Regions from separate parts of the Sporosarcina sp. P20a genome, predicted to be linked through region 3. Evidence: riboswitches for the same ligand, from Rfam matches in the RefSeq annotation. Region 3 holds a riboswitch; each other region holds the start of a gene.
What was found. Region 3 has a riboswitch for S-adenosylmethionine ahead of CSV72_RS10690 (bifunctional homocysteine S-methyltransferase/methylenetetrahydrofolate reductase). Riboswitches for the same ligand answer to the same signal wherever they lie in the genome.

Region 1: it holds a riboswitch for S-adenosylmethionine, as region 3 does, so the genes downstream of both, CSV72_RS12655 (methionine ABC transporter ATP-binding protein) here and CSV72_RS10690 (bifunctional homocysteine S-methyltransferase/methylenetetrahydrofolate reductase) in region 3, are expected to answer to the same signal.
Region 2: it holds a riboswitch for S-adenosylmethionine, as region 3 does, so the genes downstream of both, CSV72_RS05885 (O-acetylhomoserine aminocarboxypropyltransferase/cysteine synthase family protein) here and CSV72_RS10690 (bifunctional homocysteine S-methyltransferase/methylenetetrahydrofolate reductase) in region 3, are expected to answer to the same signal.
Region 4: it holds a riboswitch for S-adenosylmethionine, as region 3 does, so the genes downstream of both, CSV72_RS06915 (methionine biosynthesis PLP-dependent protein) here and CSV72_RS10690 (bifunctional homocysteine S-methyltransferase/methylenetetrahydrofolate reductase) in region 3, are expected to answer to the same signal.

The regions. Positions count from the first base shown of each region.
Region 1 covers NZ_PDYT01000018.1:866-8,916, forward strand. The annotation lists gene gcvH (glycine cleavage system protein GcvH) at 1-253, shown strand, start outside; gene CSV72_RS12645 (toprim domain-containing protein) at 316-669, shown strand; gene CSV72_RS12650 (thioredoxin family protein) at 662-961, shown strand; SAM riboswitch class I at 1,011-1,116, shown strand; gene CSV72_RS12655 (methionine ABC transporter ATP-binding protein) at 1,495-2,520, shown strand; gene CSV72_RS12660 (methionine ABC transporter permease) at 2,513-3,181, shown strand; gene CSV72_RS12665 (MetQ/NlpA family ABC transporter substrate-binding protein) at 3,246-4,103, shown strand; gene CSV72_RS12670 (dicarboxylate/amino acid:cation symporter) at 4,514-5,695, shown strand; gene sufC (Fe-S cluster assembly ATPase SufC) at 5,961-6,740, shown strand; gene sufD (Fe-S cluster assembly protein SufD) at 6,759-8,051, shown strand, end outside.
Region 2 covers NZ_PDYT01000003.1:63,929-71,979, reverse strand. The annotation lists gene CSV72_RS05930 (DMT family transporter) at 1-558, shown strand, start outside; gene CSV72_RS05925 (substrate-binding domain-containing protein) at 541-1,197, opposite strand; gene CSV72_RS05920 (DUF2187 family protein) at 1,305-1,526, opposite strand; gene CSV72_RS05915 (metal-sensitive transcriptional regulator) at 1,814-2,077, shown strand; gene CSV72_RS05910 (DsrE/DsrF/DrsH-like family protein) at 2,168-2,647, shown strand; gene CSV72_RS05905 (sulfurtransferase TusA family protein) at 2,693-3,271, shown strand; gene CSV72_RS05900 (MBL fold metallo-hydrolase) at 3,268-4,389, shown strand; gene CSV72_RS05895 (sulfurtransferase TusA family protein) at 4,458-4,685, shown strand; gene CSV72_RS05890 (sulfite exporter TauE/SafE family protein) at 4,743-5,519, shown strand; SAM riboswitch class I at 5,747-5,850, shown strand; gene CSV72_RS05885 (O-acetylhomoserine aminocarboxypropyltransferase/cysteine synthase family protein) at 6,010-7,290, shown strand; gene CSV72_RS05880 (glycine betaine uptake BCCT transporter) at 7,331-8,051, opposite strand, start outside.
Region 3 covers NZ_PDYT01000012.1:15,498-23,548, forward strand. The annotation lists gene CSV72_RS10670 (thiol-disulfide oxidoreductase DCC family protein) at 1-335, opposite strand, end outside; gene CSV72_RS10675 (hypothetical protein) at 508-708, shown strand; gene CSV72_RS16575 (hypothetical protein) at 846-1,232, shown strand; gene metH (methionine synthase) at 1,340-4,774, opposite strand; gene CSV72_RS10690 (bifunctional homocysteine S-methyltransferase/methylenetetrahydrofolate reductase) at 4,755-6,614, opposite strand; SAM riboswitch class I at 6,698-6,809, opposite strand; gene CSV72_RS10695 (hypothetical protein) at 6,974-7,171, shown strand; gene CSV72_RS10700 (biotin transporter BioY) at 7,299-7,901, shown strand; gene bioB (biotin synthase BioB) at 7,901-8,051, shown strand, end outside.
Region 4 covers NZ_PDYT01000004.1:113,229-121,279, reverse strand. The annotation lists gene CSV72_RS06955 (nicotinate phosphoribosyltransferase) at 1-190, opposite strand, end outside; gene CSV72_RS06950 (LutC/YkgG family protein) at 516-1,232, opposite strand; gene CSV72_RS06945 (LutB/LldF family L-lactate oxidation iron-sulfur protein) at 1,235-2,656, opposite strand; gene CSV72_RS06940 ((Fe-S)-binding protein) at 2,680-3,399, opposite strand; gene CSV72_RS06935 (FadR/GntR family transcriptional regulator) at 3,552-4,274, opposite strand; gene CSV72_RS06930 (methylated-DNA--[protein]-cysteine S-methyltransferase) at 4,280-4,807, opposite strand; gene CSV72_RS06925 (DMT family transporter) at 4,814-5,128, opposite strand; gene CSV72_RS06920 (DMT family transporter) at 5,131-5,466, opposite strand; SAM riboswitch class I at 5,622-5,722, shown strand; gene CSV72_RS06915 (methionine biosynthesis PLP-dependent protein) at 5,803-6,930, shown strand; gene CSV72_RS06910 (glucose 1-dehydrogenase) at 7,082-7,843, shown strand; gene CSV72_RS06905 (hypothetical protein) at 7,931-8,051, opposite strand, start outside.

The sequences.
Region 1 (8,051 bases), on a different contig from region 3:
TCCACAAGTTGGAGATCAATTGAAATCAGACGAGCCTTTCGGAAGTGTTGAATCAGTGAAAACTGTTTCTGAGTTGTATGCTCCACTAACTGGTAAAGTTGTAGAAGTGAACGAAAACCTTGAAGACAGCCCGGAATTGGTTAACGAATCTCCATACGAAGGTGCATGGATGGTAGTAGTCGAAATCGATAACAAAGCTGAATTAGATGAATTAATGACGGCTGAGCAGTACGAAGAAATGACAGCTGAATAATATTCTAAAAGAAAAGCGCTGGAACGTCCCAGTGCTTTTTTTACACGCTAGGAGGAAACAGGATGGACCCGAAAGTTCTCATTGTAGAAGGCGGTTCGGATCGTAAGCGGCTAGTGCCGATCCTTGCTGAGCCTGTAGAGATTCTTTGTACGAATGGCACCATCAGCGCGTACCATATTGAGGAACTGCTTGAACCGTATGAGCAGCAGGACCTGTTTGTTTTTATGGATGCGGACGCGTCAGGTGAGTCCATTCGTAAGCTGTTCAAACAACTGTATCCAGAAGCGAGACATTTATATACCGATCGTCTCTACCGCGAAGTAGAAACGACTCCCATTAAACTATTGGCTAGCATTTTAGCTGCCGCCAATTTTAAAGTACATTCCAAATACTTGGCAGGTGGACCACATGAATAATTGGACAATTGAAGACTGGCAACGCGCACAGGCGGCAGAGCAAGTAGCCGCTTTTTATTTATATACACCGATGTGTGGAACGTGTGCAGTCGCTTCAAAAATGCTCACGGTGATCGAGGCGATGCGCCCGAAACTACCGATTGGAAAGGCGGACTTAAATTACGTCCAAGACATCGCAATAGAATATGAGGTGGAAAGCGTTCCTTGTTTACTCATTCAACGCAAAGGACAGCCATTAGAAAAAATTTACGCCTTTCAATCCGTCCCGTATCTACTAGAGAAGCTCAGTTGACAAAAGAAATCAAAGTATGGTATAAGTAGTTAATCAATTGAATACGTAACTCTTATAAAGAGCGGTGGAGGGAAGTGCCCTATGAAGCCCGGCAACCGTCACATATGTGAAATGGTGCCAATTCACTCAAAGCCTAATGCTTTGATAGATGAGAGAAATGGTAACGTACATAACTATATACGTTCGGCCTTTCTGCTTGTCTGCAGGAAGGCTTTTTTTATTAACAAAAGCGGAAAGTACCATGTAGACTCGACAGGCGTTGGAGGACTTACCACTAAGGCGCAGTTTGCCTTTTTGGAAAGTCTGAAACGACCCGAGAGCCTGGCGCTTGCAGCTAGATGAAACAAAAGCGGAAGATGCCGTTTAGCTCCGACAGGCGTTGGAGAGCTTACAAGCAAGGCGCTTTTTGCCTTGAATGTAAGATCGAAACGACCCGAGGAGCTGGCATCTGAAGCTAGATGAAACAAAAGCGGAAAGCGTCGTGTAGCTTTCCGAAAACACAACAAAAAGACTTAATCAAGGTGGTGCGGAAAATGATTCAACTAACAAACGTTCATAAAAGATTCCAATTGAACCGTTCAGAAATTGTCGCGGTAGATGACGTGACATTAGCCATCGAAGAGGGAGAAATTTTCGGCGTCATCGGTTACAGTGGAGCAGGAAAAAGTACATTAATTCGACTATTGAATGGTCTTGAAACACCTACGTCCGGCAGTATTATGATTCACGGACAAGAAATGACGACATTAAAAGGTTCTGGCCTTCGAGATGCACGTCAGAAGATCAGTATGATCTTCCAGCACTTTAACTTACTGTGGTCAAGAACGGTAGAAGAAAATATTATGTTTCCTCTTGAAATTGCTGGCGTGAAGAAATCGGCACGAAAGCAAAAAGTGAAGGAATTGATTGATCTCGTTGGACTGACGGGCCGTGAACAGGCGTATCCATCGCAATTATCAGGTGGTCAGAAGCAACGTGTCGGCATTGCACGAGCGCTTGCGAATGATCCGGAAGTATTGCTTTGTGATGAAGCAACGTCCGCACTAGATCCTGAAACGACGAATGCAATACTAGATTTATTGACGGAAATTAATGAACGTCTTGGATTAACGATCGTTTTGATTACGCATGAAATGCACGTCATCCGCAAAATCTGTCATCGCGTAGCGGTCATGGAGGCGGGTAAAGTGGTAGAGGCGGGTAATGTACTGGATGTTTTCCAATCCCCACAAGCGGATATTACGAAGCGTTTCATCTCGCAGGTAACAGATACCGGCGATACGGACGCAGCGATGGCGCATTTACAGGAAGAGTCACCGCACGGCAAGTTGATCAAGCTAGCTTTCATTGGCGAACGTACAGAGCAGCCGGTACTTGCTGAATTGATTCGTAAATTCCCAATCGACGTCAACATCGTGCAAGGAAATATTTCGACGACACGTGACGGCGCATACGGTACACTCGTCTTGCAACTAGTAGGGGACGTGGTAATTATTGAGGAAGCTATTGCTTTCCTTGATGCCAATGAAGTGAAGACGGAGGTGCTGGTCCATGATTGAGCAATGGTTCCCGAACGTTAACTGGGATAAAATGTGGCAAGCAACGGGCGAGACGCTTTATATGTCTGCTTACTCAACAGTCTTCACGTTTGTTTTTGGTATTGGACTCGGTCTGTTATTGTTTTTAACAACTCCTGGTCAGTTATGGGCGAATAAAATCACGAATGTCTTTACGGGAGCATTCGTAAATATATTCCGATCGATTCCGTTTATCATTTTGATCATTTTATTGTTGCCTCTGACTAATTTATTAATAGGAAGTATGCGTGGACCGAATGCCGCATTGCCTGCGTTAATTATTGGTGCAGCTCCGTTTTACGGACGCATGGTATTAATTGCATTGCAGGAAATCGATAAAGGGGTTATCGAAGCAGCACGTTCCATGGGTGCCAAAACGTCTACGATCATTTTCAAAGTATTGTTGCCAGAATCAATGCCTGCACTCGTGTCAGGGATTACGGTGACGTCGATTGCGCTTGTTGGCTACACAGCGATGGCAGGGGTAATCGGTGCTGGAGGACTCGGTACGCTCGCGTATCTCGAAGGGTTCCAGCGTAACCGTGGAGATGTCACGATGATGGCGACGATTTTAGTGTTAGTTATCGTGTTTATCATTCAGTTTATTGGTGATTTCATTGTGAAACGTTTGGACAAGCGATAATAGGATTTTCAGGGAAACCTGTTAACCATAAAACATTCCATAATGGAGAGGGAGAAATGTGGACATGAAGAAGTTTTTATTCGGTCTATTCGCAGCTGTATTAGTGCTTGCACTGGCAGCTTGCGGAACAAAAGACGAGGGTAGTAAAGATAATGGAGCACCAGATGTAGATGATGCAGAAAAAGGCGAGAAAACGTCGCTAATAGTCGGTGCGTCTAACACACCGCACGCAGTAATCTTGGAAGAAGCTAAGCCACTATTAGCTGCAAAAGGCTATGATTTAACAATTGAAAGTTATACAGACTATGTATTGCCAAATAAAGATCTAGAAGAAGGTAGAATTGACGCGAACTATTTCCAACACATTCCGTATCTAGAGAGCCAAATGGCTGATTTCGGCTATGACTTCGTTAATGCAGGCGCAATCCACATCGAGCCAATTGGTGTGTACTCTAAGAAATATGATTCACTAGAAGAACTTCCTGACGGTGCGACGATCTTAATCAGTAACTCTGTTGCTGACCACGGCCGCGTACTAGCAATGCTTGAAGAAAAAGGATTGATCAAGCTAGCTGACGACGTAGAAAAAGTGAAAGCTGAAGTAGGCGACATCGTAGAAAATCCAAAGAACTTGGAGTTTGATGCGAACTATGAAGCAGCATTAATGCCTCAGCTATATAATAATGATGAAGGCGATGCACTGTTGATCAACTCCAACTACGCTATCGATGCAGGCTTGAATCCAATGGAAGATTCGATCGTATTGGAAGATAAAGAGTCGCCGTATGTTAACGTAATTGCTGTGAAGAGCGGTAACGAAGACAGCGATGCTATCAAAGCATTGGTAGAAGTATTAACTTCAGAGCAAATTCAAGATTTCATTTTGAATGAATGGTCTGGATCAGTTGTTCCAGTAAAATAATAATGTAACGGCCGGTAGCTATTGCAGCTGCCGGCTTTTTTTATTTGTATGAGTGGTGGGTGTTTTGGATTAGTTGCACAAAGTTTAGGGCTAACTACTCTATGAAGTGCGTGAAGCGCTCAATGTGTTGGGTTATTCGCTCTATGTAGAACGTAAACCGCTCAATGGCAATGTTTATCCGCTCTATCAGGTGCGTGATTCGATCAATGTGCCAGGCTATCCGCTCAATCTAGCGCGTGAACAGCTCAATACTGCAAACAATTTGCCCTACCCAACATTGAAACCACTCCACCTCAAATCCATCAAGAAAAATATCAACAAAATCCAAACAAAATCTTCTTTATTCTTTCGACATGTGATAAAGTTAATTTTGTTGAGTAATACATATGTGTATTTGAGGAGGACGAATTGTGAAGTTTAAATTAGGGCTCATTTGGCGTATTTTGATCGCCATTGGGCTAGCGATCGGGCTTGGCTTGTTATTGCCAATGATCCATGAAGGGTTTGCGCATTGGTTCGTTCGTTTAGCAGCTACCTTTAATATGTTATTCGGTGGATTCTTGAACTTTGTCGTTCCGCTGATTATCATCGCGTTTATCGCACCAAGTATTGCAAAACTTGGGGCAGGTTCAGGGAAATTGCTTGGAATGTCTGCTGCTTTTGCGTATGGATCAACAGTCATCGCGGGATTGCTTGCGTATTTTGCAGCAACAAATATTTTACCGAACTTCATTAATCCAACGACGAAGACGGACATTGCTGAAGGCGCACGTAAGGCGGGAGTAGCGTTCTTCAAAATGGAAATGGATCCGATTATGGGAATCATGACCGCGTTGCTAATGGCATTTCTACTTGGAATAGGGATGGCAGCGATTAAAGGGAAGACGATGATGTCGTTCTTCGATGAATTTAATTTAATTATCGATAAGGTTATTTCTGTCGTGATCATACCGTTATTACCATTTCATATTTTCGGGATCTTCCTGAATATGACGTATACAGGTGAAGTGGCGAATGTACTTTCTGTCTTTGTATTTGTTTTCATCATGATCATTATTCTTCACTTGATCATGCTGACATTGCAATACACAGTGGCGGGTTCATTGAACAAACGTAATCCGTTAGTGTTAATGAAAACGATGCTACCTGCGTATTTGACAGCTATCGGAACGCAGTCTTCTGCTGCCACGATTCCAGTTACGCTTCGTCAGGCGAAAAAGACGGGTGCTTCAGAACGAGTAACGAACTTCGCGGTACCGTTATTCGCAACGATCCACTTGTCGGGTAGCACGATTACGATCGTTTCTTGTTCAATAGGAGTCATGATGATGAATGGAATCGACATTAGTTTTGGAGCTTATCTGCAATTCATTTTCATGCTCGGTGTTGCAATGATCGCGGCACCTGGCGTACCAGGTGGCGCAGTAGTTGCGGCAACTGGACTTCTTACGAGCATGCTAGGCTTCAATGAGAGCATGGTTGCACTGATGATCGCGCTGTATTTGGCGCAGGATAGTTTCGGAACAGCAACAAACGTAACAGGTGACGGTGCGCTTGCGATGATCGTCGATCGATTCACAAAAAAAGTATAAAGTAGTAGAGAAGTCGGTTACTTAACCGGCTTTTTTGCCGTCTAATTCTTATGTACTAAGGTTTAATTGATTCTCATTCACTAGTTGTCAAATGAAAAATGATAGTCATGAAAAATATACTCATCTGCGTAGTGACGACGAAATTAATCAATATGTGTAATGATTCTTAAAGATTTGCAACCAACTCGAATATGAGTTAAGATTAGAATGATACTAAATAGAGAATGGATAAACCATTCAACGCGATCATACTGGAGGTATTGGAATGGCAATTTTGGAAATTAAAGATCTTCATGTCCAAATCGAGGACAAAGAAATCTTAAAGGGTGTTACCTTAACAATAAATACAAATGAGATCCATGCAATCATGGGTCCCAATGGTACGGGGAAATCTACGCTTGCATCAGCAATCATGGGTCACCCGAAATATGAAGTAACTTCTGGATCAATTACACTTGATGGAGAAGACGTATTAGCAATGGAAGTAGACGAGCGCGCAAGAGCAGGTCTATTCCTAGCAATGCAATATCCAAGCGAAATCACTGGCGTAACGAACGCAGACTTCCTCCGTTCTGGAGTGAACGCACGTCGTGAAGAAGGCGATGAAATTTCTTTGATGAAATTTATTCGTGAAATGGATAGCAAGATGGAAGTTCTTGAAATGCAAGAAGATATGGCAACACGTTATTTAAACGAAGGTTTCTCTGGTGGAGAGAAAAAGCGTAACGAAATTCTCCAACTTATGATGTTGAAACCAAAGTTTGCAGTACTTGACGAAATTGACTCAGGTCTAGATATCGACGCATTGAAAATTGTTTCTAACGGAATCAACCAAATGCGCGGTGAAGGTTTTGGTTGCTTGATCATCACTCACTACCAGCGTTTGTTAGACTATATCACGCCGGATAAAGTGCATATTATTATGCAAGGTAAAATCGTTAAAACTGGTGGTTCTGAATTGGCCAAGAAACTTGAAGTTGAAGGATATGACTGGATCAAAGAAGAACTAGGTATCGAAGACGAAACTGTTGGACAAGAAGCATAAGAAAGGGGACGACTCAAAATGACGGTTGAAACAACATTGGCATTGACCGAACAAGACGTCCGCTCTTATTCCGCAAAAGTGGAGGAAGCTGCTTGGATGGCAGATTTTCGTTCGAATGCTCTAGCTAAAGCTGAAGTACTCGAAATGCCAAGACCAGATAAAACTAAGATTACAAAGTGGAATTTCACGGAATTCCCTTCACATACAGTTGAAAGCTCAATCTTCGCAGGTTTGGAAGAATTGCCAACAGAAGCGAAAGCATTGATTGATGACGAACAACAACAAAACATTTACGTGCAGCACAATAACACACCTGCATACCTTTCGTTGTCTGAGGACTTGAAGTCACAAGGCGTTATTTTGACGGATATCTTCACGGCATCACGTGAACACAGTGAGTTGTTACAGAAATACTTGATGACTGACGGTGTGAAAGTGGATGAGCATAAGTTAACGGCTCTTCACGCAGCATTGATCAACGGTGGAGTATTTGTCTACGTACCTAAAAACGTAGTAATCGAAGATCCACTGCAAGTACTCTTCATTCATGATAATGAAGAAGCTTCATTATTTAACCACGTAGTAATTGTCGCAGAGGAAAACAGCCAAGTAACATATGTAGAAAGCTATCTTTCTACTATAGAGCATGCGGCAACTCAAGCGAACATTGTATCTGAAGTATTTGCTATGGGGAATGCGAAAATTGTCTACGGTGCAGTCGACGTATTAGCAGAAGGTATGACAACTTATGTCAACCGTCGTGGCGTTACTGGACCTCACGCACGCATTGAGTGGGCGCTTGGACTGATGAACGACAGCAATACGATTTCTGAAAACATCACGCATTTAGTTGGTGACGGTTCATCTAGTGATATGAAATCCGTAGTCGTCGGACGCGGTAGCCAGAAACAAAACTTCACTTCTGAAATCGTACACTGGGGACTTGATACAGACGGCTTCATCTTGAAGCATGGTGTAATGAAAGAAAACTCCTCTGCTATCTTTAACGGAATCGGACGTATCGCAAAAGGTGCAACTCGTTCCAACGCAGTGCAAGAGTCCCGTATTCTTATGTTAGGTGAAAGAGGACGCGGAGACGCGAACCCGATTTTGCTTATCGATGAAAATGATGTAACAGCAGGTCACGCAGCTTCAGTAGGACGTGTAGATCCACTTCAAATGTTCTATCTAATGAGCCGTGGTATTTCACAAGAAGAAGCAGAACGCCTCATCATTCATGGTTTCTTAGCTCCGGTTGTTAGCAAACTGCCAATCGCGGGAGTTAGAAAACAATTGACGGAGGTTATTGAA
Region 2 (8,051 bases), on a different contig from region 3:
GGGACGCTTGTATTGAAAATTCATTACGGCTGGCAACAATGGGTTGGCGTTATTTGTGGTTTGTTTGGGGTATTCATTACAATGGGCGGTCATTTAGACTTGAAGATTGGTACGGTGTTAGGATTTTTATCTGCAGTAGCGTGGGCTTGTGCGACGTTGCTCGTCAAAGTACATGGCCATCGTTTTGATACATGGGTGATGACTGCATATCAAATGCTATTTGGCGGATTGATCCTATTTATGGCGAGTTATGCAATTGAAGAACCGTTTTTCATAGCGAATCCATTGTCTTTGGCGATATTAGGGTGGCTTGCAATTGCCGCATCGATTATACAGTTTTCTATTTGGTTTTATTTATTGCAGACAGGAAATCCCGAGAGAACGAGTGCGTTTCTATTTTTGGCACCATTCTTCGGGACATTGTCAGGATGGATTCTGTTGGATGAGAAGTTATCCATGTCATTGATTTTAGGAGGCATGCTCATCAGTTTGGGAATATTCCTCGTGAACTGGCGTAGCAAACGAGAGCTTAGAAGAGGGCTAGTTGACTTGCCATAGACGGCAATAGGCTTTGAGTTCGCTGAGGAATGCTTGTACTTCATTGGTCTTAGAGCGGGTTCCTGTATAAAAAGCACGTTTGATTGGCGCAACTTTATAATCGAGTACGGTTAGATCGCCTTTTGCGAGCTCTTGTTTGCAACTGTGGCGCGACATAATAGCGATGCCTAGACCACTAAGAACGGCTTGTTTGATACTTTCCGGCGAGCTCATAATAGTAGGCTGTACTTGTACTCCATACTGTTTAAGCGATTGATCAATTAATAGACGACTAGGACTTTCCGTATCAGGTAAAATCCAATGTGTATTTTGCAAATCTAGGATGGACGAGCTTCTCTTACGTGCAAGTGGGTGTATAGCAGAAGAAAGAAGTACTAGTTCGTCTTGCATAAATGCTTCAGACGACGGTAGGTTGTCTAGTTCACTGCAACCAACGTCGACCTTATGACTTTTAAGTAATCGCACAATGTCAGAAGAAGGGGCAGTCGTTAGTTCGAGTCGCATGTCTGGATACTTCGCGTGTAGCCGAGTGAGTACGTCGGGTAAAATAGCTTGCGAAATTACTGGCGAAGCGCCAATACGTAAAGTCCCTTTTAGTGAGGTTGTTTGCGTTAAATCTATATTTGTATGATTAATCAAATCAATCATCTCCAATACACGTTTCTATAGTGAATGACCTGCGGCCGTTACTGGTTTTTATGTGAAAAAATAGCCTTGCATTAATCTGCAAGGCATCGAACGTACAATTATTGAACTGTGTAATTTTTGTGTGCAACGACAGTCATGTTGGAAGCTGCTCCAATATTTTCTGCGTCTTCTTCAGAAATCTTCACAATGACGGAGTTTTCGAGAATCTTGTGTATAGTTCCGGAAACTTCATGTTCATTACGGTTGAAAGATATGACTTCGTCTACATACCGTGATGCTACAAAATCAGAAACTGGACGATCTTTTCGTGGGAATGCCAATCGAATCAACTCCTTCAGTAGTATGGAATTTAGTCTGTCGTAATTTGTCATTAAAATCAGACGGAAAGTGCGTACAATAGCTTACTAGAACTAGTATAACACATTTCGGGAAATTATTCATCATACTAGAATTATGTCGAATGAGCAAGTTTTGCAAGGAAACAATTCTGGAAGTTGACTGGTCCTATTGTCAAAGATAGAATCGTACTGACGATATAAAAATCAATCGGTTGACATTATACCTCAGGGGGTATAATATAAAGCTAACAGTAAGGAGGTTGAGCGATATGGAATACGATGATAAAGTCAAAAATCGGTTAAAGCGTCTCGAGGGTCAAATCAAAGGTGTCTTGCGTATGATGGAAGAGGGCAAGGACTGTAAAGAAGTGATCACGCAATTATCAGCCAGTCGTTCTGCTATTGATCGTACAATTGGAGTAGTCGTGAGCTCGAATTTGATCGCTTGCATGGAAAATCTGGACGAGGCAGATGATCGTACGCATGAATCCATCATTAATGAAGCGGTAGATCTTCTAGTAAAGAGTCGATGAGCAACATCACTTGACTCTTTTTTTTATAACATATAATATACCCCTATGGGTATTTAACAAAGTAATTTTCAAATAGAAGGGGACGAGAACATGACGGAGCAAAAGAAAACAACGATTGTATTATTTAGTGGAGATTATGATAAGGCGATGGCGGCTTATATTATTGCGAACGGCGCAGCGGCGTATGATCATGAAGTAACGATTTTTCATACATTCTGGGGACTGAACGCATTGCGGAAAGACGAACCGATTAAAAGTAATAAAAGCTTCATTGAAAAGGCATTTGGGAAAATGATGCCACGTGGAGCAGACAAAATGGGGTTATCCCAAATGAACTTTGCAGGAATGGGTCCTAAGATGATCAAGCAAGTAATGAAAAAGCATAACGCGATGACATTACCACAACTGATCGATATGGCAATAGAGCAGGACGTGAGATTGATTGCCTGTACGATGACAATGGATTTGCTAGGACTTAATGAAGGAGAACTTCTACAAGAAGTCGAGTATGGCGGTGTAGCCGCTTACTTAGGAGAAGCGCAAGATGGTCAAGTGAACTTGTTTATTTAATTTTTTTGTGAAAATAGATACCCCAGGGTGTATAGGAGGAATACAATGATTCAGTCAGATAACGTGTTAGATGCAAAAGGCCTTGCTTGTCCGATGCCGATTGTGAAGACGAGAAAGATGATGAAAGAGATGGAAGATGGTCAAGTGCTCGAAGTCCAGTCGACAGATGCAGGTACTACTGCAGATTTACAGGCATGGGCGGAAAGTGTGGGGCATCAATACGTCGGTAATGTGAAAGAAGCCGATGTATGGAGCCACTTCGTACGAAAAGCAGGTCAGGAAGATCAGTCACAAAAAGAGTATCCAGTTACAGTCGACAATAGTCAGTTGATGGACCGGCTTCAAAATCCTGACGCTGTGTTACTAGATGTTCGTGAAGTAGCAGAATATGCATTCGCTCATATACCTGGAGCCCTATCTGTTCCTCTAGGCCAGTTGGATGAACGCATGCCGTATTTGAGTAAGGACAGCGAGATCTTTGTAGTATGTCGAACTGGTAATCGTAGTGACATGGCGTGTCGAAAACTAGTCGCAAATGGATTTGAGCGTGTCACGAATGTAATTCCTGGTATGTCGGAGTGGAATAGCGAGACGGAAAATTCAACGGGAGGTATGAATAAATGAGAACGATACAATCAAGTGAAGTAGCAAAACGCGTCATTGCGAAGGAATCATTATTCATTTTGGATGTGCGAAATGAAGGTGCATTTGAAGATTGGAAAATCGAAGGCGAGCAAGTGCGCCATTTGAATGTACCGTACTTTGATTTATTGGATGGCATTGAAGAAATTGAAGATCAATTGCCAAAAGATGAAGAAATCCTAGTTGTTTGTGCAAAAGAAGGTTCGTCCATCATGGTGGCGGAAATCCTGGAAGAAGCAGGCTTCCCAGTAGGTTACCTTTCAGGTGGAATGAAAGCTTGGAGCGAGTATCTTGAGCCAGTGAAAATTGCCGATTTGAAATCGGGTGGCGAGCTCTATCAATTCGTCCGTCTTGGTAAAGGATGTCTTTCCTACATGGTCTTGTCTGGTGGGGAAGCGGCAATCATTGATGCAACACGTATGACGGATGTGTACTTGGATTTTGCTACGCAGCGCGGTATCAAGATCACAAACGTACTTGATACGCACTTGCACGCTGATCATATTTCGGGTGGTCGTCAGATTGCAAAAGCCACGGGTGCAACGTATTGGCTGCCTCCGAAAGATGCAGAAGAGGCAGTATTTGAATATGCAGCGTTAGAAGGTGATACATTCATTCAGATAGGTGAAACCAAAATTGATATTCAAGCACTTTATTCGCCAGGACACACAATTGGTTCGACTTCATTTATCGTCGATGACAGCTATTTGATGACAGGCGATATTCTGTTCATTGATTCGATCGGACGTCCAGATTTAGCTGGTTTAGCGGAAGATTGGGTAGGTGATTTACGTGAGTCTTTGTATAGTCGCTATAAAAAATTATCTGAGGACTTAATAGTCTTACCTGCACACTTCATGATTATAGATGAGTTGAATGAAGATGGTAGCGTGGCGGAGAAGCTTAGCGTATTGTATGAAAAAAATCATGGCTTGAATATTCAGGATGAAAAAGAGTTTAGAGAATTAGTCACGGGTAACTTGCCTCCGCAGCCTAATGCGTATCAAGAAATTCGTCAGATGAATATGGGGAAAATTGAGCCTGATGAAGAAACGCAACGCGAGATGGAGATTGGACCAAATCGCTGTGCAGTTCGGTAAGTATGTAGTTTAATTTATAGTGAAAACAAAACAAAAAATAAAAAACATATTAAAAGGAGAAGATATATATGAGTACAACAACATTTTTAGACGCAAAAGGCCTGGCATGTCCAATGCCGATCGTACGTGCAAAGAAAGCAATGAAGGATTTGCAAGTAGGAGATATTCTTGAAATTCATACGACAGACAAAGGATCAGTATCCGATCTTACTGCATGGGCAGCTTCAGGCAATCATGAAATCAAAGATCAGCAACAAGAGTCCGATGTCTTTAAATTCTGGATCCAAAAAGGGTAAACTACGGATAGAGGGAATTGCTGTCTCCCTCTTTCATCAGGAAGAAGGGAGAACATCATGACCATTCCATTTATTATCACGATCTTCCTCATTGGATTCGTCGGCTCGTTCCTTTCCGGTATGATGGGAATTGGCGGCGCAATTGTTAAATATCCAATGTTGCTATTTATTCCTGCGCTACTGGGTTTTGCTGCATTTACACCACATGAAGTTTCTGGGATTACTGCAGTTGAAGTGTTCTTTGCATCACTTTCAGGAGTTTTAGCGTATAGAAAGAGTAATCTGATCTTGAAACCACTCGTTCTCTACATGGGAATCAGTGTATTAGTCGGTAGTGTGATCGGCGGTGCCGGTTCTAGTATGCTAACAGAAGCTACTGTCAACGTCGTCTATGGTTTTCTAGCTGTTATGGCGGCAATTATGATGTTTATTCCGAAAAAAGGTCTCGACGATCAGCCGGTTGATGAGATTACATTCAATCGCTTCGTTGCTTCTAGTGCAGCCTTTATCGTCGGCTTGGCAGCTGGGATTGTCGGAGCTGGTGGTGCATTCATTTTGGTACCGATTATGCTCGTGATACTAAAAATTCCTACACGCGTTACGATCGCTACATCACTCGCGATTACGTTATTGTCATCAGTGGGCTCAGCATCAGGCAAGCTCTTAACAGGGCAAGTACCCTATGGACCAGCTCTCGTCATGATCGCCGCAAGCATCATCGCAGCTCCGATCGGTGTAAAAGTTAGCCGCAAAGTAAATACTAAAGTATTACAAAGCATTTTAGCCGCGCTAATCATAGCCTCCGCCGTGAAAATATGGTGGGACATATTCTAAATAAGCACAATCGCCAGTACATCGTTCACTGAACATGTCTCTGGCGATTTTTCAAATGGAGTCGCAAGTAAGAAACTTCATTAAACTCACTACGGTGCTTTCTTCACTCTTACTGTCAATTCATCATATTGAAAGTAATGCTAATTTCTAAACATTCTATTAAATCCTTGCAATAGACTAGGAATAGCCGTATACTATTTTTCAACGATGGAAAACGAATAGACACACTCTTATCAAGAGCGGCGGAGGGATTAGGCCCTGTGATGCCCGGCAACCGGCGGAAGCAAAGGTGCTACTTCCTACAAACTTTCGGTAGTTTGGAAGATAAGGGGGAATGAGCGAAAGCAGAGCCCTCTTCTTATTATGGAAGATGGGCTTTTTCTATATAAAAAGAGCGAATCACACGCCTACGTTTTCCTTGTCTAGTCCCAGAGAAAAGATATTCGGGGAGTTTCGGTGTTCCATCAATACATGAAAAAGGGGAATGGTTATGACGAATTTACAGCCAGAAACGATACTATTACACGGAGGGCAAAAACCGGATCCGGAAACAGGCTCACGGGCTTTACCGATTCATCGTACGACTTCTTATGTATTCAGAGACACGGAACACGCACAAAACCTATTTGGCTTAAAAGAAGCAGGTAATATTTATACAAGAATTACGAACCCGACAGTAGCAGTTTTCGAAGAACGTGTCGCACAGCTAGAAGGCGGAACAGCGGCAGTCGCGTTGGCTTCGGGAATGGCGGCCATCGCATTCTCTATTATGAATATTGCTGAAGCGGGCGATGAAATTGTTGCAGCAAGTAATCTTTACGGTGGTACATACAATTTATTCGCCGTAACATTACCGCGCTTCGGCATCAAAGTAAAGTTTGTGGATGCTTCGGATCCTAAGAACTTTGAAGCGGCCATTACAGATAAAACGAAAGCTTTGTTTGCAGAAACAATCGGTAACCCGAGTTTGCAAGTGCTTGACGTGGAAGCTGTTGCGAACATTGCACACGAAAATGGAATCCCATTGCTAGTAGACAACACATTCCCGTCTCCATATGGATCAAACCCCATCGAGTATGGTGCAGACGTAGTGATCCACTCAGCAACGAAATGGATTGGCGGACACGGTACGACTATCGGTGGTGTAGCAGTAGATGCAGGGACATTCGATTGGACACAAGGTAGATTCCCTGGCTTTACAGAGCCGGATGAATCGTATAATGGCTTACGTTACGGAATCGACACGGCAGCAGCGGCTTTCGCAACGAAATTGCGCGTGCAATTGCTAAGAGACTTCGGCCCATGCTTGTCGCCGGACAGTGCGTTCAACTTGTTGCAAGGTTTAGAGACACTTCATTTACGCGTGCCTCGCCACAATGAAAACGCGCAAAAGGTTGCGGCCTTCCTGCAAGAACATCCAGCTGTCGAATGGGTAACCTATACAGGTCTAGAAGATCATCCAACGGCGGAATTGGCCAATAAACATTTGAAAAACGGGTATGGATCAATAATCGTATTCGGTATCAAAGGTGGACGCGATGCAGGAAGACAAGTCATCGACAATGTAGAAATCTGGTCTCATGTAGCGAACGTGGGAGATGCAAAATCATTAATCATTCATCCGGCTTCTACTACTCACCAGCAGTTGTCCGTAGAAGACTTGAAGAATTCAGGCGTTAGCGAGGAGTTAATCCGCTTGTCTGTAGGGTTAGAGTCAGTAGACGATATTATCGCAGATTTGAAACAAGCAATCGAAAAAGCCTCGAACTAATAAAAAAATGAACACTACGCATGTGCGCAGTGTTCATTTTTTATTTTCGTTTTACTTTTTTTCGCTCTTCTTTTAAAGATTTGAATAGCGAGACGACCATCATGATCAGTATGATGGAGAATGGTAAGGCTGCTATGATGATGACGTTTTGAAGTGCATCCAAACCACCAACATATAATAGAATAATCGCGATGGAAGACTGAATGACACCCCAGACAACTTTTAAGTTATTAGGTGGAGTCAATGAACCATATGAAGACTGCATGCCGAGTACAAATGTAGCTGAATCCGCTGATGTAATGAAGAATGATGTAATCAGCAAAATAGCGACAACTGAAATGACGAATGACCAAGGCAATCCACTGAACATCTCAAAAATCGTCAACTCTGTTGCAGTTGAGGCTAGATCGATAATGCCTGCCTTTTGTGTTTCAATAGCTGTCGTACCAAATGCTGAGAACCAAATGGCACTCAATAAAGTCGGTACTACAAGCACACCGATCATGAATTCACGAATTGTTCTACCTTTTGAAACACGGGCAATGAACATGCCGACAAATGGTGACCACGCTATCCACCAAGACCAGTAGAATAGTGTCCAGTCATTCAACCATGAACGATTTTCAGGTGTAAGTGGTGCTGTACGGAAACTCATACGAATGAGGTGCTCTAAATATCCACCGATAGAATCAGTGAACATATTGAAGATCAGCAAAGTTGGACCGAGTGCAATGATAAAGACCAACAGTGTAAGAGCTAAT
Region 3 (8,051 bases):
CATTTATATCGATTTGTTGCAATGTAGTCATAGACGATGTCGCGGATTGCGGGTGGAATGACTATGAATAGAAATGCCAAGTGCCATAAACCATCCAATTTTTTTGCGATACGTAAAGCTGCGCCTGACTTTGTATAGGCTTTACCATTTTCAATCAATACTAAGCTATCTACGTTATCAGGAATTTGATAATCCTTACGAAATTTTCTACCTACATCATCTTGTAACGAAGCGAATGAAAAGTGTTTGTAAGGGTCACGTTTAATAATAAATTGCACGCTTGCGTCACAGAAGTTACATTCGCCATCAAATAGTATAATTCTATTTCGTTCCATAAATATTCTCTCCTTCAAAAATACATGATATCGTACTATACCCACATAGCATGAACTTAACTCACTCTATATAAACGGAATAGTTTGACATCTTTAGTGATTCGTATATAATAGAAGGTGACTAGGTTGGTTCTGTCTTGTGTATCATATATAGAAGAAAGGGTGAAAAGGTATGGAACGTCAATACATCCATCCAGCTGAGCTGGAGTTGCGTCGTGACTCTGACTTTTTACGTTCCGAGAATATGGTAGGCGAAGGTGCTCCGGTCTATGGCGCATTAAATGAGTGTAAAATTCTTATAAAGAAATTGGAATCGATAGAAAATAGCCTTGGTTTTGAGAAGCCTTCTACACCTAGAAGCTGTGAGTTATAAATTGTCTATTAAAAGTAAAGCAATCTCCTTTATCTCTATTCATAAAGGATATTGCTTTTTATTTTTGGCTTTCCTATGTCGGTAGCCCGTAACAAATTTATTTACTCGCATGTAATAGGGTATAAGGAGGTGGAGAAATGAATCAAGGACATTGTGGAATGTCAGGCGGACATCACCAGCAAGGATGGGGGCACCAACAGCATCATCATCATCAAGGAATGCAAGGTCATCAAGGTATGCCAGGCGGACAGCAGCAAGGTTTCCAACCCGTATTTTGCCCGCCACAGTATCGGTTTAACGATTGCTTCACTAAACAGGAAATGCCATTTATTCATCCGATCGTGAATGTGAATCGACACCACGTAGTTGGTGTGCCACAGCACTACTATACAGAAACTACTGAAGACGTTATGGGCTCTACTATTATGCCAGGAAGAGGACCAGGAATGGGGCCAGGATTCGGACCAGGATCTGGAGGTATGTGGGGTGGCCAAGGTTGTCATCGCCGTAGAAGATGCCGCTAATTGTTTGTTAATATGAACAATCCGCCATCTCTAGTATTTTAGAGATGGCGGATTGTTTTATTTTTTTAACGCCTGTCGAGTCTATACGGCGCTTTCAGCATTTAATGTTATGCATTAAAGTATCGCGCGTCGGGGTGTGCGAAGACCATTGCGGATACGGATGCTTCTGGTTCCATCATGAATTCTTCGGTCAGAATAACTCCGTGCTCTTCGGGTCTGATGAGGCGGAAGAGTTTGGCTTGGTCTTCTAGGTTCGGACATGCTGGGTAGCCGAATGAGAATCGTTGGCCTTGGTATTTGGCTGCGAAACGTTCGAGCATGGTGAAGTCTGTTGGGTCAGGGAATCCCCATTGGTCACGGATTTCTTGGTGAATCCGTTCAGCAAAGCCTTCTGCGAGTTCCAAAGCAGTTGACTGGAATGCATGGCTTTCTAGGAACTTACCTTCAGCTTTCAATTCGTTCGCATAATCACGAACGCCTTTTCCGGCAGTTACTTGCATGAAAGCGACGTAGTCCATCTCGCCACTATCTACTGTTTTCAAGTAGTCAGCTAAGCATAGGAACGGTTCCTTGTCTTGACGTGGGAACGTGAAGCGTTCGATTTCAGTTTTCGAGTCTTCCGGATCGTAAATGATTACGTCATCGCCATCTGCTTGGGCAGGGAAGAATTGATAAACGCCGGAAGCTTTCATTTTATCGGATTTCAAGAACTCGGTGACCATGTCGTGAAGTTGAACTGCGCGTTCATCTTTTCGTTCAAGCATTTTATCGACATTTCCACGCAGACCTAAGTGGTGACCGATCAGTGTGCGCATATTTACATAAGGATGTAAGTGGGCAACAGAATAATCTTTCACGACACGTCTGCGCAAATCTGTCGGTACGAATACCGGAACGTCGGTGCGCACCGTTTTCACTGGGCGCGGCTTGACCGCAACTGCTACAGCTCCGCGACTTGCTTTTATGGCGTCATTGGCTTCACGTTTTTCGATACTTTGCACTAATTCTTCAAGTAGTTCTTCTTTGCCTTCACTTTGTAGACGGTTTGCCAAATCAAGCCCTTGCATCGCATCCTTAGCGAAAATTACTGGACCATCATATTCAGATGCGATTTTAGTTTCGGTGAAGCGTCTTGTCAACGCTGCTCCGCCAACCATTATAGGCGTATCGATACCCGCTGCTTTGAAGTCTTGGGCAGTCAAGACCATTTGTTGTGCAGACTTAACGAGTAATCCGGACAGACCTACAATATCTGGCTTTTCTTTACGGATTACTTCAATTAATGCGGCAGGGGTTACTTTGATTCCGATATCGATTACTTTAAATCCATTATTGCTTAATATGATTTCTACTAAGTTTTTCCCGATATCATGCACATCGCCCTTAACTGTAGCTAGGATAATTTTACCTTTACCCGAATCATCTTCTTTTTTCTCCATGAACTGCTCGAGATAGGAAACGGAAGCCTTCATGACTCCGGCACTTTGCAGAACTTCTGCTACAATCAGCTGATTATCATTGAATAAACGGCCGACTTCAGCCATCCCTGTCATGAGTGGACCATTGATGATATCAAGTGGTTCGTCATATGTTTTTAAAGCGGAATCCAAGTCGGGAATTAACCCTTCTTTTGTACCTTCGACTATATAGTATGCAAGTCGTTCAGCTACAGTTTTTGGTAAATCATCTTCTGTTTTCTCTTTTTTCTTACCGCGATAAAAGTCTGCGAATGCTGCCAGTGTGTCATCCGTTGTGGAAAACAGTAAATCGTCTGCCAGCTTTACTTCAGCCTCTGGAATCGAAGCATAACGTTCAAGTTTTTCTGTATTTATAATCGCATAATCGAGACCTGCCTGTGTACAGTGATACAAGTACACGGCATTTAAGACTTCACGACCAACAGAAGGTAGTCCGAACGAGACGTTACTGACACCTAGAGTCGTTAGGGTACGCGGAAGATTTTCTTTGATTAACCGAATTCCTTCGATCGTTTCTACTGCAGAGCCGATGTATTGTTCATCGCCTGTGCCGACAGGAAAGACGAGTGGATCAAAAATGATATCTTCAGGCGGGATTTGCCATTTATTGACGAGTAATTCGTATGAACGTAACGCAACTTCAAGTTTGCGCTCTCTCGTTACAGCCATTCCGATTTCATCAATCGTTCCGACTACAACAGCCGCTCCATACTTTTTAACTAAAGGAAGTACCGCGTCAAAGCGTTCTTCACCATCTTCCAGGTTAATGGAGTTGATGATTGCTTTACCTTGTGAGAATTTCAGCGCTTCTGCAATAACATTTTCATCTGTCGAGTCAATGACTAGAGGGACTTTAACTTTCTTCACTACTTCTTGCATGAATCGAGTCATATCATGCAATTCATCACGGTCGGGATTCGCAAGACAAATATCCAATACGTGCGCTCCGCGTTTTACTTGTGCACGTGCGATTTCAGAAGCTTCTTCAAATTTTTCTTCTACTATAAGCTGCTTGAATTTACGCGAACCGATAACGTTTGTACGTTCACCAATTAATAGAGGACGCATAGTATCGTCATAGAGCAATGGTTCAATACCTGAAACTGCATGACCATGAGGCTCCGCCATTTGACGGGGCTTTAGATCTTTCACTGCTTCCCTAATTGCGCGAATATGGTCGGGCGTCGTACCGCAGCACCCGCCAACCATATTCAACCAGCCTTTCTCGGCAAAGCCTACGAGCTTTTTCGATAGGGACTCGGGTGATTCATGGTAATGTCCTTCTGCATCGGGCAATCCAGCATTTGGATAGCATGTAACATAGCCTGTCGCTAAGTCTGACAATGAGCGTAAATGGTCTGTCATAAATTCAGGTCCTGTTGCGCAGTTCAACCCAACCGAAAGAGGTTGAACGTGTTCAATGGAAATATAGAATGCTTCAATACTTTGTCCTGCAAGTGTTGTACCCATAGGTTCGATTGTGCCTGAAATCATAATAGGGATTTCGCGTCCAAGCTCTTTGAACGCCTTTTTAATACCGATCGTTCCGGCTTTAACGTTCAGCATATCCTGACTCGTTTCCATTAGAATCAAGTCACTACCTGCTTCGACAAGTGCCTTTGCTTGAACGTAGAAGTCTTGAGATAGTTCATCAAATGTAATGCCGCCAGTAACGGAAAGCGTCTTTGTCGTAGGTCCGATCGCGCCTGCGACAAAACGTGGCCAGTCTGGTGTGGAGAACTTTGCTGCACTCTTTTTTGCGATTTCCACAGACTTTGCATTAATTTCATCCGCACGATGTCCAAGTGAAAATTCATTCAATACAAGGGGGGTACCACCAAATGTATTCGTACAAATAATATCGGCACCAGCTTCTAAGTACTCATCGTGAATTTTCTCTAAAATGTCTGGGCGTAAAACGCTCATGTATTCGTTACATCCATCGTATTCTTCTCCACCAAAGTCTTCCGTTGAGAAATCTTCCGCTTGCAGCATCGTCCCCATCGCACCATCAATAATAAGGATTCGTTTGTCTAGTTGTTCTTCAATAGGATGTCTCTGCATGTGTTAATTCCCTCTCCTTCTGCTGGTCTATTTCCTTAATATACTCATACAACTCTAATGTCATATCGTAACGAAGGAATGGTGTGATGAGATACAGCCCATTAAAATACTGAGCTGCAGTATCAATCAATTCTTTTGCGATTTCAAGTCCTGTTTGAGTTGATCTTTCACGGTCTTCTCCACATTCACGCATCCTTTCCAACACATCTTCTGAAAGCTTGATGCCCGGCACTTCGTGATGTAGGAACTCTGCATTTCGTATATTTGTCAATGGCATGATACCGATGAAGATTGGTGTATCCAAGTGTTTTGTAGCTTCATATACATCGATAATCTTTTCTTTCGTGTAAACCGGTTGCGTGATGAAATAGTCTGCGCCCGCTTCAATTTTCTTCTCAAGTCGTTGTACAGCTCGATCGATTACACGAACGTTCGGATTGAAAGCTGCTGAAATAGAGAAGTTGGCCTTCTTGCGTAATGGCTTACCAGAGAATGAAATGCCTTCATTCAATTTCTTAATCAATTGCAATAACTCCATGCTGGACACATCGTAGACGCTTGTAGCGCCAGGGAAGTCTCCAACTTTTGTCGGATCGCCTGTTACGGCTAGAATATCGTGAATGCCTAATGCATCGAGTCCCATCAAATGTGATTGTAAGCCGATAAGATTATGATCACGGCACGTCAAATGTACAAGCGGGCGGATATTATGTTGCGTCTTAACGATCGAGCCCATTGCCATGTTGCTGATACGAGGGGAGGCAAGTGAATTATCTGCCATTGTTATAGCGTCAACGCCTGCGTCATATAACACATTTGCGCCCTTAATATACTCTTCTGTTTCCAAGTGGCGAGGTGTATCTAGCTCTACAATTACCGTTCGCTCTGTTTTGGCTTTTTCGTGAAGAGGTTGATGTTTTGTAGGTCCCGCTTCATGAATCACGATAGGCTTTGTCGGTTGCACGACTTTTTTTGTGATAGGTGCTAGTCGCGCTAACTGTGTTTTGGCTGCTTTAATATGCTTAGGTGTTGTTCCGCAACATCCACCGATCAACCGAACGCCTTGATCGCGTAGTAATACAGCAGCGCGTCCGAAGTATTCTGCTTCTGACTCATAGACTATACGTCCGTCTTCTACATCTAATAGACTGGCGTTTGGATATGCCGATAAAAATGCTTTTTCAGGTAATGTTACGTTATCAAATGCTTGAATCGTGTGGTAAGGGCCCAAGCGACAGTTAACGCCTACGATATCTGCTCCAAGCGATTCAAGTTGATGAAGTGCATCATTTAATGAAAGCCCGTTCTGTAATACGCCAGGATCATGCATAGACACTTGTGCGATCAATGGAACATCCGTGATTTTCTTTAACGTGGTAACTACAGATGATAACTCCTCGAAGTCGTAATATGTCTCTAGTAGAAGACCATCTGGATCACCTGCCAATAATGCATTGGCTTGTTCTAGTACGACTTTTTCTATTTCATCCAATGTAGCATCACTTTTACGAATTCCGCGCACGCCACCAATTGTTCCTAGAACAAATTGTCCCCCAGGTGCGGCTGCACGTTTTGCGATTTGAATGGCGGCCTTATTGAATTCCGTCACATGACTTTCTAAGCCGTAGCGAGCTAATTTATTCGCATTAGCGCTGTAAGTATTCGTCTGTATGATATCTGCACCGGCTGAGATGTAGTCTTGGTGAATTTGCTCTATAATTTCAGGCTTCTCTACGTTTAGTTCTTCATAGCAATAATCAATTCCGTAAGAATATAAAATCGTCCCCATTGCACCATCAGCCGTTAAGACGTTCGTTTGTAGTTTCTCTAGCAATGACATAACTCCATCTCCCCTTTGCTTTTTCTAATCAAAAAAAGCCTTCAAGTGTATTAGAAGGCTTTGTAATCTCAATGACTAGTTCCCTCTCATCTTTTCAGAGTGCCAATTTGACAGACTGCTGGAAGTAGCACCTTGCCAAAATGGCTGGTTGCTGAAGCGTCGTCGGGCCAGTCCCTCGGCTTCTCTTGATAAGATATGTTTCTTATTAAACTATTTAGATTATTCTAACCACATCATAGCGGCTTTGTTAGATATCGTCAAGTGAACGTTTGGTGAAGTTCATAGTGCAGGGTTAGTGCATAGAGAAATTGTGGTATATATGCTAAAATCAAAGAAACAACTCGAAAAGGTGAGGAATTATGCGATTCTTTAAATACTCATTTCCAATCGCTGTTCTTGTAGGTACACTTGCTTGGATCATGATAGGTAACAGTTATGAAGAAGTTGCTTATGATATGCGTGTGTACATTACAATTGCGGCTGCTATATTCAGTGGTTTAATCTCAAGCGTTTTATTCCGTAAAGAAAAAGAAGAACAGATTGATGAGAAGAAGTAGGCTGTCAGCATTTGTGCTGCAGTCTTTTTTTATTCACCTTTTAATGTTAACTTAAAAATAAATAGTGTTGACGTAAGATGAGTTAACCGTTATTATTTTTATGGTAACTAATATATAAAGAGGTGACATGATGGCAATAGCAACAGAGAGACGACCGGTAAGTAGGTTCAGTGCATTAACTATTGTATACAGCGGGATGTTCGCATCATTAATGATGATTGGAGCAAATATTACATCCTTCGTGCCATTTTTAGTAGTTGGTGGAGTACCAATTACATTGCAAACGTTTTTCGCGATCTTATCAGGACTATTACTTGGTAGCCGTCTAGGTGCGTTGTCTATGACGGTCTATATGTTAATAGGACTAGCAGGTGCACCGGTCTTCGCTAAATTTTCAGGCGGTTTCGGTCAAATCTTAAGTCCGACGTTTGGCTTTATTCTCACCTTTATTCTAATCGCTTATGTAGCGGGGAAAATTGTCGAGCGAAATCACACACTGCCTGCTTTTATCACCGCGGCACTAGTTGCTACGGCAATCAACTACATACTAGGTACGAGCTGGATGTATGTTGCGTACAAGATGTGGGCTGCTGCACCCGACGTGTTTACCTACAAAATTGCATGGTTATGGATGATGCCTCCGCTGCCAAAAGATCTAATTCTAGCTGTACTGTCAGGCATATTTGCGTTTAGAATGTCAAAACACTTGAAAGTGAGGCGTACACTATAATGAATTACCAAAAATTAGCTACCCAAGTGCTGGAAGGGCATGTAGTAACTGACGAGGAAGCACTCGCAATATTGAATAGCCCAGACGAGGATTTACTATTACTACTTCACGCAACATACTCAATTCGATCGCATTACTTCGGAAATAAAG
Region 4 (8,051 bases), on a different contig from region 3:
CAAGATACTTTAGTACATGTTCAAGGCCTGCGAATATCGCATAACCGTTACCGAATGGAATTTTTCTGAAATACACTTCAAATACGGCTTTTCGTTCATGAATACCGTCCGCCCAATACGATTCGGCCATATTGATTTGATATAGATCTGTGTGTAACGCTAAGCTGTCGTCTTTGTATGATGAAGTCATAGTCGTCTCCTTCTTCCGCTGCAATAATATTGTCATTATACACTATTTTCCCTGTTTCTCAGCAAAGTAATCATCAACCGGGGAATCGATTTCAGAAATATAACTTTTTTGAAGCTCGTAAAAAAAATTCATAATGGAAATGTGAATGTGGAGGCAACGTTGTTCGACGTTTTCGGCAGATGCTTTTCTGAATGCCTAGCTTGCCAAATGCGTTTAGGTAAAAGTATATACTCCTAACGAATCGCTTGTTCTACTTCATAAAAAAAAGACAGAGGAAGGACCCGATTCATTTCCGAGGTCAGCCTCTGTCTTACGTAATCATTTTTCAGCAATCTTCTATAACGATATATGTTGCTTTGACAGGACCGTGAACGCCGATAACGAGGTTCATTTCGATATCTGCAGAGTTGCTTGGACCTGTGATGAAGTTGATGCAAGACGGAACTTGCTCACCATTGTTTAGTTTTTCACGAATCATATCTGATGCTTGGGTAATTCTTGGGACTAGCGTACTTTTAGGGATTAAGGCAATATAATGCGTTGGAAGCAAGCTAACTGAACGACCTTTGTCTGCGCTACTAAATAGTACTACAGTACCGGATTCTGCGAGGGTCATGTCGCTGAATGTGATGCCGATATTTGCTTGCTCAGCAAATTCAATATTTTTCTCACCGATTGAAGGATCCCAGCGATGGATTTCAATCTGTTCTGATGGCCATTTTGTCTCTAGGAGATCCGATAATCCATATTCCCCAAAACGTTCGTCTCTCCATAGAGATAGCGGTCCCCCACCGTAAGCTTTTACAACTTCATCTAATGCAACCGGCAACGATTCTTTTGTTGTTTCGATGATATCTGTATGAATTTCCTCACATTGCACACGCAATACTCCTAATAATTCATCTATAGAAGCATCCGCTAACACTGTGCGCTGAGGTTGATGTTTCCATATCGGTTTTTCTACTGTCTTTTTAGGTTCGCGACCTAGTTGAACCGCGATCGTATCTAGAAAAGCAGCGCGGTTTTGAATTAATCCTACCATGCTTATTTGCCCCCTTTCTGATCATAGAACCAGTCACGGAAACGCGTATTTCCGACTGCCGGGAACTCCCGTAAATCTGTCCAATCTTTCAGTGGACCTGGACCTTTTGAAATCCGGTCATTTTTCGTCAACGGTTTCATCGCGGTAGATGCTACCTTTGAGCCCATAGAGTACAACGGATTGGAAGAAGCACCAATTCCAAATGCTTTCATTGCCAGCCTCTCTGAAATAGGTGATCGGCCTTCTTCTTCCACAATGATGCGACGGTGTGAATGAAGTAGTTCGTGAAGAGGGATTTTCACCGGACAAGCATCCGTGCATGCTCCGCATAGCGTGGAAGCAAATGGTAGCTCTTTGAAATCGTCGTAGCCTCCAAGCAACGGTGATAGCACGGCACCAATCGGGCCCGAATAAATGGAGCCATATGAGTGTCCGCCAATATGACGATAAACAGGACACACGTTGACACATGCAGCACATCGGATACATTGCAATACGGACTGGAATTCTGTCCCTACTATTTCAGAACGACCATTGTCAACGATGACTAAATGAAATTCTTCAGGTCCATCCACATCTCCTTTATCTTTAGGACCTGTTAACGCCGTAACGTAACTCGTCAATTTTTGACCTACTGCACTTCGCGTCAATAAGCTGACTAGTACTTCGAACTCTTCAAAAGAAGGTACTACTCGCTCCATCCCCATCACAGTAATTTGAGTTTTAGGCAATGCGGATACAAGTCGTGCATTCCCTTCATTCGTCACGAGACTAATCGAGCCTGTTTCAGCTATCGCAAAGTTACAACCTGTAATACCTATGTCTGCATCCAAGAATTCTTGACGGAGTTTTTCACGTGCATGCAAAGCTAGTTCTTCCGGTTTAGATGTATTATGGTAATCCAGTTTCTCCGCAAACACTTCGCGGATTTGTTCTCTGTTTTTATGAAGAGCTGGCGCTACGATATGAGAGGGGGGATCATGATCATCTACTTGAAGGATATACTCGCCTAAGTCTGTCTCTATGACCTCGCATCCAGCTTCTTCTAAAACGCTATTCAGATTGATCTCTTCTGTTACCATGGATTTCGACTTCACGACTTTTTTGCCATCTTTTTTCTTGATGACATCTCGAATATACTCACTAGCTTCTTCAGCGGTCTTCGCAAAAAATACATGACCACCACGTTGTGAAACATTTTCACTTAGCTGATGTAAATAATAATCTAAATTTTCAAGAACGTGCTGACGAATTTCCTCTCCATGTGAACGCCATTCTTCCCAACTACCTAACACTTCTGCAGCGTCTAATCTTCTTCCGTGCAAACGTTCTTGAGCGCTTGCCACTGCCTGTCTCATGAAATCATCTGAAATATTATCCTTTGTCCGATCTGTAAAGTTTTTCTTGCTGAACTTCATCGCCATTGCTATCACCTCACTTTTTTGATTTACTCATGACTATTCAATACTTGTGCGATATGCATAACTCGGATAGGCTTGCCCATACGTTCTGCACGTCCGCCTATATTCATCAGGCAACCACAGTCCGCGCCAATTAAATAATCTGCCTCTGTCGCCATGGCACTATTGACCTTCTCATCTACCATTTGTTCAGAGATATCTCCCATCTTCACGGAGAATGTTCCGCCAAATCCGCAACAATTATGTGCATTGGGTAAAGGGATCATTTCGAGTCCTTCCACTTGATTCAATAGTTTTCTTGGTTCTTCACTTGCGCCTAGTAATCTCGTCATATGGCAAGAAGGATGATAAGTGGCCTTTCCCATCAATTTGGCTCCAACCTTTTCCACTTGCAATACATTCACGAGAAACTGAGTGAACTCATACGTTTTATCTGCCAACTCTTGCGCTCTTGGTAACCAATTGGGATCATCTTTGAATACATCAGGATACAATTTAAACATGGTGGCACAAGACCCTGAAGGCGTGACAACATACTCCGCATTTTCAAATGCCTTGATCATATTTTTCATTGCTGATTTGGAGTTTTCTACATATCCGCTGTTATAAGCAGGCTGCCCGCAGCAAACTTGTCCTTTTGGAAACGATAATTCACAGCCTTGTCTTTCTAATATTTCTACCATGTCTTTACCGGCTTCTGCATAAAACATATCTACAAGACATGTGATAAATAAGCTAACCTTCATTTCACTTCACCTCTTCGCTAAAATATTTTCATAGTCAACAGGTCATCAGATGACTAATATTTTACATAGCATACTACAAAGATCTGTTCATTGACAGAGCATTCATTTATTTCACTAAAAAAAATCACTCAAAAGAAAATGAGTGAGTAATGTTATTCTTTTACTGACTTCCAATGATCTATTAGAACAGACTCCACATTCAGAAGATGGGCTTGCATAGTACTAGATGCAATTTCTGGTTGCTGTGATTTAATCGCTAAAAATATGGCCTCATGCTCATCATGCAAACGATCTACTGTCGCAGTCTCCGAATAAAGGCAAATACGACGTGTCTCTCTCATCGATTCACTCATTAGTCCTGCCACTTGGCTCAATAAATTTACCAATAATGGATTTTTTGTTGCTTCTGCGATTGCAAAATGGAAGTCTAGATCCGCTTTTTCACCTAGCAAAATATCCCCGGCATGCTTTTTCATTTCATTGAGTGCAGTTTCCATCTTTTTTAAATCGTATACTGTACGGGATTCTGCTGCATTTGCTGCAGCTCCGGTTTCAACTATTTTTCTCACAGCTAACAAATGTTGAATATCCTGTTGATTCATGAGCATGGCACTCTGTAACGGAAAGATCATATCGACGGATGAAAACTCCTTGACATATGTCCCCTCTCCTTGTCGCATTTCGATAAGCCCTCTAGCACGTAATGTTGATAAGGCTTCGCGAATTGTTGATCTGCCAACTGTAAAGTTTCCAGCCAGTTGCTGTACAGAATCTAATTTATCACCCGGCTTTAACTCTCCAGATTGAATGGAGTCTAATAAACTATCCGCCACTTCTTCATATATTTTCTTCTGTTTAATTTGCTTATATTTCATGTTGCTCACTCCGTCCTATCACTTATCAAGCTCGATTTCTCCAGTTGTAGCAAGTTCCTTTTATGTTCCATACCATCACGATAGCCTGATAATCCTCCACTTTTTGCAACCACACGGTGACAAGGCACCGCGATCAATACCGGATTTTTACCTATTGCAGATGCTACAGCCCGAACAGAAGATACTTTCCCTATTTGTTCTGCAATTTCCGAATAAGTTACGATTTCACCATATGGTATTCGTTGTAGTGCTTCCCATACTTGCAGTTGAAAGTGTGTTCCCTTTAAATCAAGCGACAGCTCTGAAAAACCAGTAGCTTTCCCTGAAAGATACTCTTTGAACTGACTTGTATAGACTTCAAGCTTTGTTTCGTCTTTCTTTAATTCTTTATTATCAAATCGCTTAGTCCAATCCTTCATTTGTTCCAAACCTTTTTCGGCAAGTCCCACGTAGCAAAGTCCCTTTTCTGTAGCAGCTAGCGTCACTGTCCATTCGTCGAAATCAAATTGTGTCCAATAAACCAGTATGTCCACTCCCCTTTACCCGAATAATTTCAAGCCAACCGCACCGAGAATGATGAGAGATAAAAAGAAGAGACGTTTGACACTAGCAGATTCTTTGAAAATCAAAATCCCCATTAATACGGCTCCTGCTGCTCCTAACCCTGTCCATACCGCATAAGCTGTACTCATCTGAATTTCACGCATCGCAAGTGATAGAAAAACAAAGCCAAAACCAAATATCCCCACAATAAGTAACAATCTTTTAATTGAACGCTTCTGTAAATAATAATTAATACTTAACACACCGAAAATCTCCCCGAGACTCGCAATAGCCAAGTACACCCAAGCCATTGTCAGCTACCTCCTTCTGTGTTCACTTTTTCATCTGTAGTCAACTTAATGCCGACTACCCCAATGACGATTAATCCGATGAATGTCAGCGTAACCCATGTGAAGCCTACTTGAAAGATGAATATATCCACTAAAAGGATTGCAGCGGCACCTGATCCGGTAAAAACTGCGTATACCGTCCCGGAAGGTAATTTTTCACATGCTTTAATAATGAAATAAAAACTGAAAACAATTGCCACACCGGTTCCAGTCCATTGAATAACTGTTTCAGAGTAACGAAGACCGACTACCCAGAAAATCTCTATAATAGCCGCTAGCGCGACATAACCCCAAGCCAAAATAAAAATCTCCTTTCATCATGAAGAGTATCTATAAGTATAGCAAATCTTTTACTGGAACAAAAAATCATCGAATGACGATAAAAGGGAACTTGCATCTAGTATATCTGCATGATAGAATAAATCCGTCAACAGTTTTGCCTATATTGTGAATATTCTTATCGAGAGAGACGGAGGGATAGGCCCAGCGATGTCTCAGCAACCAGCCCCAGGCACGGTGCTAATTCCAAGGGTGACACCACCTTGAAGATGAGAATACTGTATACACTTGTATGTTCGAGGGCCTATTCGAAAAGAAGAGGTTCTTTTTTATTTTTCTGGGGGGGATGGATATTCATGACAAACAACGGATTAGAAACTAGATTAGTACAACTTGGAAACCATAGTGATGAGAAAACCGGAGCAGTAAATACGCCGATTTACTTGTCTACAGCATACCATCATGAAGGTCTGGGCAAATCTACTGGATATGATTACACACGTACAAAAAACCCTACGCGTTCTGTCTTAGAGGATGGAATTGCAAACTTGGAATCCGGTGATCAAGGATATGCGTGCAGTTCTGGAATGGCAGCCATTCAACTAATTTTATCATTATTTAAGACAGGTTCAGAACTATTAGCGCCTGAAGACTTATATGGCGGCACGTATCGCTTATTTAATCAATATGAAGAGACTTACAATGTGAAGACGCGATACTTATCGTTCGATGATGTTTCAGAAGTCGAGCAAGCGATTACTAATCGCACAAAAGCGATCTTCTTGGAAACACCCACCAATCCATTAATGCAAAACATAGCAATCAGTACGTATGCGGAATTGGCGAAAAAACATGGTTTATTGCTAATTGTCGACAATACGTTCTTAACACCCTATTTCCAGCGACCTATTGAAGAAGGTGCAGATATTGTCATTCATAGTGCAACGAAATATATCGGGGGACATAATGACGTACTAGCAGGTTTAGTCGTCGCAAAGGGTGAGGATTTATGCGAACGCCTATTTACTAACCATAATGCGATTGGAGCTACATTGTCTCCCCTTGACTCATGGCTTGTCGTTCGCGGTCTAAAAACATTGCACTTACGTATGAAACAACATGACGCGAATGCGAAAGCAATGGTATCTTATTTAGAACAAGAACCACTCATTGTCGATGTGCTCTACGCTGGTATTGGGGGTATGTTGTCATTCCGCGTACAGAATAGCGAGTGGGTGGGACCATTCCTTGAAAACATGAACCTTATTTCATTCGCTGAAAGTTTGGGTGGTGTGGAAAGCTTTATCACGTATCCGACTACACAGACACATATGGATATTCCATTGGAAGAACGTAATCGCCGTGGAGTGGACGACCGTCTGCTACGTTTCTCAGTTGGAGTCGAAGATGTAGACGATTTGATTGCTGATGTGAAACAAGCTCTTTATGCTGCAAAAGAAGTAGTCGGAGGCATAAAAGTTTAATAATAGTAAACAGTACAACTCGAACCGTCAGTTTAACTATGACAGTTCGAGTTTTTTATGTAGTCAAAGCAATGAAGCTAAATCTTTCAATAGTTAGACATTAAAGTATATAATAAAAAAGAACATACGAATATTATTGGAGGCGATATTGTTGAAACGTTTAGAAAATAAAGTAGCAGTTGTAACTGGCGCTGGTTCTGGGATTGGACGAGAAATTGCTGAGCTATATGCGCGTGAAGGTGCAAAGCTTATCATTGCAGATATGAATATGGAAGGTGCGGAAGAAACTGTCCAGACGATCAAAAGTGCTGGCGGTGAAGCGCTAGCAGTTAAAACCAACGTGACAGTTGAGGAAGATGTACAAAAAATGATTGATACAGCAGTTGAGCGATTCGGTACACTTGATATTCTAGTGAACAATGCCGGGATTATGGACAATATGTACTCTGCGGCTACAGTGACAGATGAAGTATGGGACAAAGTATTAGCAATCAACACAACAGGTGTGATGCGTGCAACTCGTAAAGCATTGGCTATCTTCGAAGAGAAAAAATCAGGGGTTATCGTCAACATGGCTTCTATCTCAGCAGTGACAGGTGGTAGAGGTGGTTTTGCTTACACCGCTTCAAAGCATGCGGTCGCAGGGATGACAAAAAGCGTTGCTTCTCAATACGGTCCATTAAACATCCGCTGTAACGCAATTGCCCCAGCGCAAATACCAACTAATATCACAAACAGCTTGACCCAACCGGATGAATTCGGCATGAAGCAAGCATTAAGGGGCGTAAACATGATGAGCCGTCCAGGAACTAAGGAAGAAATTGCAAACATTGCACTATTCCTTGCATCAGATGAATCCTCTTATGTTAACGGCGTCATCATGGAAGCTGACAATGGATGGTCTGCATATTAAGATTTACTATCTCTTGGCAACAAGAATTGGAAACATTTGAATAAATCCATATAAAAAAGCATCCAAAATTTTGGATGCTTTTCTATATTAGTGAGCTTGATTCCATTTTTTCTTTTCACTTGCATAGACGACCGCTGCCGGTGCTGCGATAAACGCAAGTGCCGCCATTCCGGCGAACATACCTGTCAGTTCTTTACTTCCAAAGGAA